DNA from 3 places in the Ornithinibacillus proteolyticus genome. Region 2 is predicted to be linked to each of the others. Evidence: predicted binding sites of a transcription regulator. Region 2 holds the regulator's gene; each other region holds the start of a gene.

Region 1 (3,290 bases), on a different contig from region 2:
AACACTGCAAATTGGTGCAGTTAAAATATTTGCTGATGGGGCCTTTGGACGAAGAACAGCACTACTATCTGAACCTTACCATGATGCCCCAGGTCATTATGGAGAGGCAATGCTTGATCAAGAAGCCCTAACCGATATTGTTAGGAGGTCGCGTGAATTATCGATGCCTATTGCCGTACATACGATTGGTGATCAAGCATTGGTAAATGTTCTAGATGTCTTAGATCAATTTCCTACCGTTAGTCATCGCGACAGACTTATTCACGTACAAGTGCTTAATCAAGAATTAATTAATCGTTTAATACATCCAAGCCGCATTGCTGATATTCAGCCTAGATTTGTAGCTAGTGACTTTCCATGGGTTATAGAAAGACTTGGTAAGAGCCGTTCCGAAACATCCTATGCATGGAAGACATTGATGGATCATGGTGTTATTTGTGCTGGTGGCTCAGACTCTCCAGTTGAACCAGTTGACCCATTACTCGGTATTCACGCTGCCGTTACGCGAAAATTACCAGGTGAAACACATGATGGATGGAATGCTAAAGAAAAGCTATCTATGATTGATGCCTTTCGGTTATTTACCGAATTTACAGCTTATGCAACAAGTGAGGAAATATTAAAAGGAACTATTTCTAGAGGAAAACTTGCGGATATGACGGTTCTTTCTAATAATCCGTTCGAAATGGAAAATCCTGATGAATTATTAAATACTGAAATTGAAATGACGATTATTGGTGGAGAAATCAAATACGAAAAATAACTTCAGTTTTAATAGATGAGGCTAAAGACCCAAACGTATCAACACTAGATAGGAAATATACCAATCCTCTAGACGTTCCAGGTACTTAGAGGACATTACTATCTGTCGCGCGGGGTTTTACCTTTGCGCGAAACTTACTTCGGCCGCGCGGGAACTTATTTTTCGCGCGACTTTTCCTCCATTTCGCGCGGGCATCCTTATTTTTCGCGCGAGATTCCTTCTGTCGCGCGATTTCTTCTTATTGTCGCGCGATTTCTTTCTATTGCCGCGCGATTTTTCACCTTTCTCGCGCGAAACTTACTCCGGCCGCGCGAGCACTTCTTTTTCGCGCGACTCTTTCTCTTTTTCGCGCGGGCATCCTTATTTTTCGCGCGAGGTTGCTTCTGTCGCGCGATTTCTTCTTATTGTCGCGCGATTTTCCTTCCGGGTCGCGCGATTTCTTTCTATTGTCGCGCGATTTTTCACCTTTCTCGCGCGAAACTTACTCCGGCCGCGCGGGGACTTATTTCTCGCGCGACTCTTTCTCCATTTCGCGCGGGCATCCTTATTTTTCACGCAAAGTTGCATCGCATATTTCCGATGCAGTAGATATGCATGGTCTGCATATGCTCCTGGCCTCATTTATTAATTTTATTCATTCCATCTCAATGCTACCGTTAATCTACAGCACTTTGTATCATTAATCATGGATACAAAATCTAATCGCAAACCGTCTGGATTTACTTGAATATCTACATCCGCAGTGATTCCAATACTTTGGATTAACCGTCTAACTTCCTCTACATTGGATTCTTGTGCAGCAGTCATAACCTGCTCATCAAACTCCTTTGATGATGCAAAGCGATCCAAAACCATACTTACTTCTTTCATTAATTTCTTTGTTTCATTTGCAGAATCATATAATAAACCAGGGTCCACTTCAGGAAACTGGCGATAATAATTCCTAAATAGATAAGAATGTGGTAGATAATAATAAACTGGATACCAATAATACAAGCTATCCCCTCCTCAATTCCTATATAACACTATATGCTGAAGAAGAAAATAAGGAAATTGTCTAGCCCACGTTTGGATTATGAATTTTTTTCCATTGATAATCTATTTCCAGCAGCATATAATAAGAACAAACGTTCTTATTGGTGGTGAAATGTAATGCAAATAGATTATTCTACTTTTCCACGTCACAATGTACTATGTATTGATATGCGATCGTTCTATGCTAGTGTGGAAGCTGTTAAATTAAAACTTGACCCAATGACCACAATGCTTGCTGTTGTTGGGGATCCAAATAGATCCGGAAGTATTGTACTTGCCGCTTCACCTGCTCTCAAAGCAAAATACGGAATTAGCAATGTGAGTCGTTTTTTTGAATTACCGAATGACCCTGCTATTCATATTGTTCCAGCACATATGGCTGATTATCTTCAAGTTTCGGTGGAAATCACTAGGCTAATAAACCAATACGCTCCAAAAGAGGCCATCCATCAATACTCTGTCGATGAGGTATGGGTAACACTTGATGGATTAGAGAAGCTATTTGGGAATCCATGGGAGATTGCCAATCAAATTAAACAAGACATTCTCGATAGTTTTGGCATTACGTGCTCCATTGGAATTGGCGATAATAAATTTTTAGCGAAGGTTGTCATGGATTTACACGCTAAAAAAGTCGGTATAGTAGAATGCCGGTATGAGGATGTAGAGGAAAAGCTTTGGCCACATCCTGTGGAAAAAATATGGGGAATTGGGAGTAGAATGAAGCGCAACCTCAATCGTATGGGGATTGTCACCCTTGGACAGCTTGCAAAATTTGACTTGAATCGTATTAAAAAGCGGTTTGGTGTAATGGGAGAACAGCTTTATTGGCATGCATGGGGGATTGATTTAAGTCCAGTATTTGGGGATTTTGTTAAGCACGAGCAAAAAGGCTTTGGTCACGGGATTGCTCTTTTACGAGATTATACGAAAGATGAAGTTGCGGTTTGTATTTTAGATCTTTGTGAAGAGGTTTGTCGTAGAACCAGAACGGCTGGCAAAGTCGGTAAAACTATTCATCTTGGAATAGCCTATTCTAAGGAAACCGGCGGTGGTTTCTCACGCTCTAGGTCTATCCCTATTCCGACTAATATCACGATGGATATGTACCATATTTGTATGCTGCTTTTCAAGGAATTTTATGACGGTCATAGTACAATTCGCCATGTTTATGTCACGTTAGATAACTTATATGATAAAGCCGAAACACAACTAGATTTATTTGAGAATCGCTCCAAAAAAAATGATATTGGCTATGTCATGGATGCTATTCGTGAAAAACATGGTACAACTGCCCTCCTCCGAGCTAGTAGCTTTACCGATGCTGGAGTTACACTAGACCGTAGTAAAAAAATTGGTGGTCATTACGCTTAACAGGAAAACTAACGCATTTGCTCTTTCCCGAGCAAATGCGTTAGTTTTTTTTCTCATGCCTGACGAGATAGATATGTATATCCCTATCTGCGAAGTGAACCATCTTAAGATTTATTCG
Region 2 (3,290 bases):
TGAACTTCTGGATGACCCGGTGTCCTAGAGCCCCACTGGCGAAACTCCTTTAAGTCCTCTATTGTTACGTCATACCCCGATAAATGTAATAAGCTGTACAATAGCATGGATCCATGTCCAGCAGATAACACAAACCGATCGCGGTTAAACCATTGAGAATTATTAGGATTGTGATTCATTATATCTGTCCACAACGTATATGCCATTGGAGAAGCACCCATCGGTAATCCAGGATGTCCTGAATTAGATTTTTCTATGGCATCAATGGATAGGGTGCGAATTGCATTAATGGACATTTGCTCTATATTGGTAGACATACGTCATACTCCTTTCGGTCAAAAAGAATAGTAATACTTATTTCTGTAAATTGTAGATAGTTAACAAGTACTAGTATTCCTTATTACGAAATTACTATGTCTAATGTTTTTGGTTTCTTTCCTGCATGTCTCGTAACTTTTTAGGAGTCACGTCATTTCCCGCTGGGTCGATTACCGTCATGGTCTTCAATTGATTCTTAAAAGAGTTGCGGACATTCCCTAAATACTCTTCTCGTAGTTTTTTTCTCTCCCTTTCTTCATCCTTTGTCAGTCCTTCTGCAGTCTTTGCCTTTTTAGCCAGTGCATTAATACGAACTAATTTTTCTTTTGAAATCATCTCATAGCCTCCTAGAATAACTCTATCTTATTTAGCATTATTAATAGTAAAAAGCAAGAACACGACATGTTCTTGCTTTTTAATATTACCTGTTCAACTTATCTGAATCAATTATTTGATATTCTTGGTACCTTCTATGAACAGTTGCCTTTGAGATAGAATATCCCAATCCAGTTAACGTCTTTGCAATTTCACTGAAGGTAAGACCATTATTTCGCAATCGAATGATTTCCTCGATTGGTACTTCCTTTCTCTCTCTACCTGGAGCTAAATGCTGATTTGCCAGATTCTTAGCTGGATTATAACCATTCTCTATTGCTTTTTTCATACCTCGCTTTATTTTTACATTGTGAATTTTACGTTGGTATTCCTCCACTATTCCAACAATCTGTAATACCATGGAATCTGATTCGGATAATTCAAGCTTTCCATCGTGTATCGCAGTGTAGATGGAAATATTCAACTTCGCTAATTGATGAAACAATGCTATTTTTGTATTTCCCCGACCTAATCTTGTTTCATCTTGAATAAGGAGAGCATCTGCTTGTCCACGTTCAAACGCTTCAAGCATTTCAAATACGCCATCACGTTCTACTTCATATCCACTCGCTTGCTCCTCTATACATTTTACAACATGGAATTGATACCGATTAGCCAATTGGTATAATTCTTCCTTTTGTCTAGCTAAAGATGTTTCCTGAACTTTTTTATCTGTACTTACTCTGCAGTATATAATAACATTCAATTTATTAACTCCTATTATGCACTAATTAATGATACGTATAAGAAACCTAATGTTACAGCAAAAGCAACAATATAAAATAAATCTGTCTTGTTTACTCTACCAAACATTTTCCATCATCCCTTCTCCATTATATCACAAGAACCTTTGTTCGTATTTTTATTATAACAGAACATACGATCTTGTCAACGACTTTTTCGAACGAATGTTTGCATTCTATGCTATACGATGGTAAACTAGCATTAATAAATAATATGTGCGAGGTGTTTAATAGATGACAAAATTATCAACTAGACAACAAGCTATACTGGAATACATAAAAGAACAAGTCAGATTAAAAGGTTATCCACCATCTGTTAGAGAAATTGCTGAAGCAGTGGGCCTTGCCTCAAGCTCAACTGTTCACGGGCACCTCTCTAGATTAGAAAGCAAAGGTTTTATTCGCCGGGACCCTACTAAACCTCGAGCAATAGAAATACTAGATTTGGATGAAGAAAGTAATATCCCGAGGGAAGAAGCTCGCTATGCACCCGTTATTGGTAAAGTAACGGCAGGTATACCTATTACTGCTGTCGAAAATATTGAAGAATTTGTGCCAGTCCCTAGCTCAACTGCAGGTCCGGATGAAAATCTATTTGTCCTAGTAATTGATGGTGAAAGTATGATTGAGGCCGGTATTTTAGACGGTGATATGGTAATAGTGAAACAACAGAGTACGGCCCAAAATGGAGATATTGTTGTAGCAATGACGGAAGATGATGAAGCAACCGTAAAGCGATTCTTTAAAGAAAAAGATTATATTCGCTTACAGCCTGAAAACGCAACAATGGAGCCATTAATCTATAAGAATGTATCGATTCTTGGTAAAGTAGTTGGACTTTATCGTCATATTCATTAACGATATATCGAAATAAACAAACTAACACGCATTTGCCCATCTCTTGGCAAATGCGTTTATAATAATCGCAGAGCTAATATAATTTCTATCAAAAAACCGGTGAGCAAGGAGGATTCTCCTATACTCACCGGTTTTTTTCTATTAGTAGTTAGTTAAATATTGATCTCTTTCCCATGGATGTACGCTTGTTCTAAACATATCCCATTCAATCTCTTTCGCTTCGATATAATGTTCAAATAGATGCTCGCCTAGTGCTTCTACAATAACTTCATCATTTTTAAGTTCTTGTAATGCATCAATTAGTGATGATGGTAAATCTTTAATTCCAACTTCATCACGCTCTTCTTTTGTCATAACATAAATGTTACGATCAACTGCAGGTGGTGGTGTCATATTGTTACGGATTCCATCAAGTCCCGCTGCTAATAAAACAGATAATGCCATATATGGATTAGCTGCTGGGTCAACACTTCTTGCCTCAACACGTGTACTTAAACCACGAGAGTTTGGAATACGCATTAGACAGCTTCTGTTTGCTGCAGACCATGCTACATAGCTTGGTGCCTCATAGCCAGGTACTAAACGCTTATAGGAGTTAACTGTTGGATTAGTTACTGCTGTAAATCCAGTCGCATGCTTCACAATACCTGCAATAAATTGATAAGCAGTTTCACTTAATTCTAAATCTCCACTTGGATTGTAGAATGCATTTTCTCCACCTTTAAATAGAGACATGTTCGTATGCATTCCAGAACCGTTTACTCCAAATAATGGCTTAGGCATAAACGTTGCATGAAGATTATGTTTTCTAGCAATTGTCTTAACAACTAGCTTAAACGTTTGAATATCATCCGCATGTTTTAATGCATCAGAGTATTTAAAGTCAATTTCATGTTGTCCAGGAGCAACCTCATGGTGAGATGCTTCAATCTCAAAGCCCATTTCTTCTAATTCCAATACGATATCACGACGGCAATTTTCCCCTAAATCAGTCGG
Region 3 (3,290 bases), on a different contig from region 2:
CTGCCTCCTCTATTTCATTTGCAAAGTGAATCATCCCTGCTCTTTCCGGTGCAACTGCTAGATGGTGTTTAGCCGCACTAAAACCAATAATATAGGTGCCATGATCAGTAAACATAGGTTGATTCCACTTCACTACTGGCATTAAATTGGGAAATGTCTTGATCACCCAATTCAAAACTTCCTCCATTCTTGCTCGATGTTCTAAATTATCGATGCGGCTTAAACATTCATTAAAAATTTCCATCTTATTTTTCCTCCATCTACTCTTATTTAACAAGCTATTCATATACATGCCGTATAACGTTTACTTTCTAAAATCATCCAGAAAGTCTTTTTGAAAGCTAGTTTTAGGTTGTTGATTCACTTCCTCCTTCACCTCAACGAAGGGGTTTTTACCAAACTTTTGTGTTAATTTATCAATAGCATCGTACAGCTTTTCTTTTTCAGCATCCTTCTTATACGTAAACAAATCCAATTGTTGAGCAATATTTTGTTTTTCTTCTATATCCTGAACGGTTACGCCAAGTAAGCGAATTGGTTCTAAATTCCAATGAAGGTCAAAAAGTTCAAAAGCTACCTTTAAAATATCCTCCTTCTTTTCAATATAATTCGGAAGCTTTTTACTTCTAGTAATAGTACTTCGATCATGATAACGAATGGTTAACTGGACAGATCGACCTGCTGCATGCTTCCGTTTCATTCTACTCTCTACATTTTGGGCCAGTGCCGTTAGTAAGCTTCGGATTTCGTTAGCATCGGTTGTATCCACCGGCAATGTCTCGGAGCTACCAATACTTTTAAATTCATTTACTGCATCCGGATCGACTGGCCTCAAGTCAATACCATTCGCACGATTCTTTAACCGTTCACCATTAATACCCAATAACTGTTTCAATTGATAAACATCCGCTTCAGCCAAGTCACCAATGGTATGAATATCCATTGTGTTTAATTTTTCCGCTGTCTTTTTCCCTACTCCATACATTTCACCGACTGGTAATGGCCACAGCTTCATAGGAATATCTCGTTTTCTTAGGATTGTAATTCCCATTGGCTTCTTCATATCCGATGCCATTTTTGCTAAGAATTTATTCGGAGCAATACCAATACTACATGGCAGATCGAGCTCTCTTTTTATTTTGTGCTGTAATTCCTCAGCTAATTGTAGCGTATTAGAAGGTGATGTGGCGTCCGTTACATCCATATACCCTTCATCAATTGATACGGGTTCTACAAAAGGCGTTATAGAATTTAGTATTTTAAATATTTCACTTGAGGCGTAGCGATACCGTTCAAAATTAGGGCGGAGGATAATTAATTCCGGGCATAATTTTCTTGCTTGCCAAATTGGCATCGTTGTCTTAACCCCTTTAGCCCTAGCTTCATAATTGCTTGTAATAATAATCCCTTTTCGCTCCTCTGGATTTCCAGCTACCGCTAATGGTTTTCCTTTATATGCTGGATGATAGGCCGTCTCCACCGAAGCATAAAAGCTATTCATGTCCAAATGAAAAATAATCCGTACCTTATTCGCTTTCATATCTCTTTACACCTTTCCGAACGGTTGTTTCTACTTTTATTATATCACAAAAACAAAAAAGCCCTTTATACTAGTAGAAAGGGTTAATTGGATTTAAAGAAAAAACATTAAAGATGCCAATAAAGGTATCTTTAATGTTCATGGAAAAATATAAAATGAATTAATTAGCAACTTCTTCAATGATTGCAGCTACTAATTCCGTTACTTTTACTAATTCCTCAACTGGTATACGCTCATTTGTCGTATGAATTTCTTCATATCCTACTGCTAAATTGACAGTCGGGATACCAAATCCTGCAATAACGTTCGCATCACTTCCACCACCGCTCTTCAGTAGCTGACTTTCTCTACCAATCGATGCGGCTGCCTTTCTAGCAACTTCAACAACTTCATCTCCAGCCTGTTGTTTGAATCCGGGATACATTACCTTAATATCCACAATTGCTTCTCCGCCCATTTCTTTAGCGGTTGTTTCATAAGCTTCCTTCATGGCCTTCACTTGAGCTTCCATTTTTTCCGGCACTAGGGAACGAGCTTCTGCTAGGATTTCCACATGATCCACTACGATGTTTGTTTGCTTTCCGCCTTCAAATCGACCAATGTTTGCTGTCGTTTCTTCATCAATTCTTCCTAATGGCATTTTAGCAATAGCTTTAGCAGCAATGGTAATAGCAGAAACTCCTTTTTCCGGTGCAACACCAGCATGGGCTGTTTTGCCTTTAATAATGGTATTGATTTTTGCTTGTGTTGGCGCAGCAACGATAATATCCCCAACTTTTCCATTACTATCTAACGCATATCCAAACTTTGCATGAATCATGGATGGATCTAGTGCTTTGGCACCAACCAACCCAGACTCCTCTCCCACTGTAATCACAAATTGTACATCACCATGTTGGATATTGTTCTCTTTTAGTACACGAATTGCTTCAAGCATAGCACTAAGCCCTGCTTTATCGTCTGAACCAAGAATCGTTGTACCGTCTGATACAATATATCCATCTTGAATAGATGGTTTAATACCTTTACCCGGTACTACGGTATCCATATGGGAAGTGAAATAAATCGGGTCAACACCATCCTTATTCCCTTTTAATGTACAAATAAGGTTATTCGCACCATGACCTGTTTTTTCTTTTGCCTCGTCTTCTAGTACTTCCAAACCTAGTTCACTAAACTTCTTTTTCAAAACCTCTGCAATGTCAGCTTCAAAGCCTGTCTCTGAATCTACTTGAACTAGCTCCATAAATTCACTAACTAATCTGTCCTTATTGACCATGTTGTTAACCTCCTAAAATTAAAGAGGGATATTCCCATGTTTTTTGCTTGGGCGATCCTCTTTTTTATATTGTAACATTTCTAACCCTTGAATAAGCTTTATCCGAGTTTCCCTAGGGTCGATAACATCATCGACCATGCCTAGCTTTGCCGCAATATATGGATTTGCGAACTTTTCTCGATATGTATTAATCTTTTCTTGACGTGTTTTTTCAGGGTCTGTACTTGCCGCAATCTCTTTAGCAAAGATAATATTTGCTGCACCTTCTGGTCCCATAACTGCAATTTCTGCATTTGGCCATGCATAAACTAAATCTGCACCAATTGATTTACTATTCAATGCTACATAGGCACCACCGTAAGCTTTTCTTACAATAACAGTTAGCTTAGGTACTATAGCTTCAGAATATGCATATAAGATTTTAGCTCCATGTCGTATGATACCACCATGTTCCTGTTTTATGCCAGGAAA

The links. Region 2 encodes LexA, which represses DNA repair genes until DNA is damaged. Its sites were predicted from a motif close to CGAACATATGTTCG; they were not measured.
Region 1: the regulator LexA is predicted to act here: its motif matches at 1,884-1,897, upstream of AAIB49_RS03815 (DNA polymerase IV).
Region 3: the regulator LexA is predicted to act here: its motif matches at 1,558-1,571, upstream of AAIB49_RS01725 (DNA polymerase IV).

Annotation. Positions count from the first base shown of each region.
Region 1 is NZ_JBCPXV010000004.1:96,568-99,857, reverse strand. Features, by position in the region: gene AAIB49_RS03825 (amidohydrolase) at 1-763, shown strand, start outside; gene AAIB49_RS03820 (YuzC family spore coat inner layer protein) at 1,394-1,759, opposite strand; gene AAIB49_RS03815 (DNA polymerase IV) at 1,922-3,172, shown strand; gene coaW (type II pantothenate kinase) at 3,284-3,290, opposite strand, start outside.
Region 2 is NZ_JBCPXV010000001.1:55,269-58,558, forward strand. Features, by position in the region: gene tkt (transketolase) at 1-317, opposite strand, end outside; gene AAIB49_RS00310 (DUF896 domain-containing protein) at 418-654, opposite strand; gene AAIB49_RS00315 (YneB family resolvase-like protein) at 740-1,399, opposite strand; gene lexA (transcriptional repressor LexA) at 1,671-2,294, shown strand; gene glnA (type I glutamate--ammonia ligase) at 2,436-3,290, opposite strand, start outside.
Region 3 is NZ_JBCPXV010000002.1:54,442-57,731, reverse strand. Features, by position in the region: gene AAIB49_RS01730 (iron chaperone) at 1-244, opposite strand, end outside; gene AAIB49_RS01725 (DNA polymerase IV) at 305-1,540, opposite strand; gene AAIB49_RS01720 (M20/M25/M40 family metallo-hydrolase) at 1,701-2,819, opposite strand; gene AAIB49_RS01715 (acyl-CoA carboxylase subunit beta) at 2,838-3,290, opposite strand, start outside.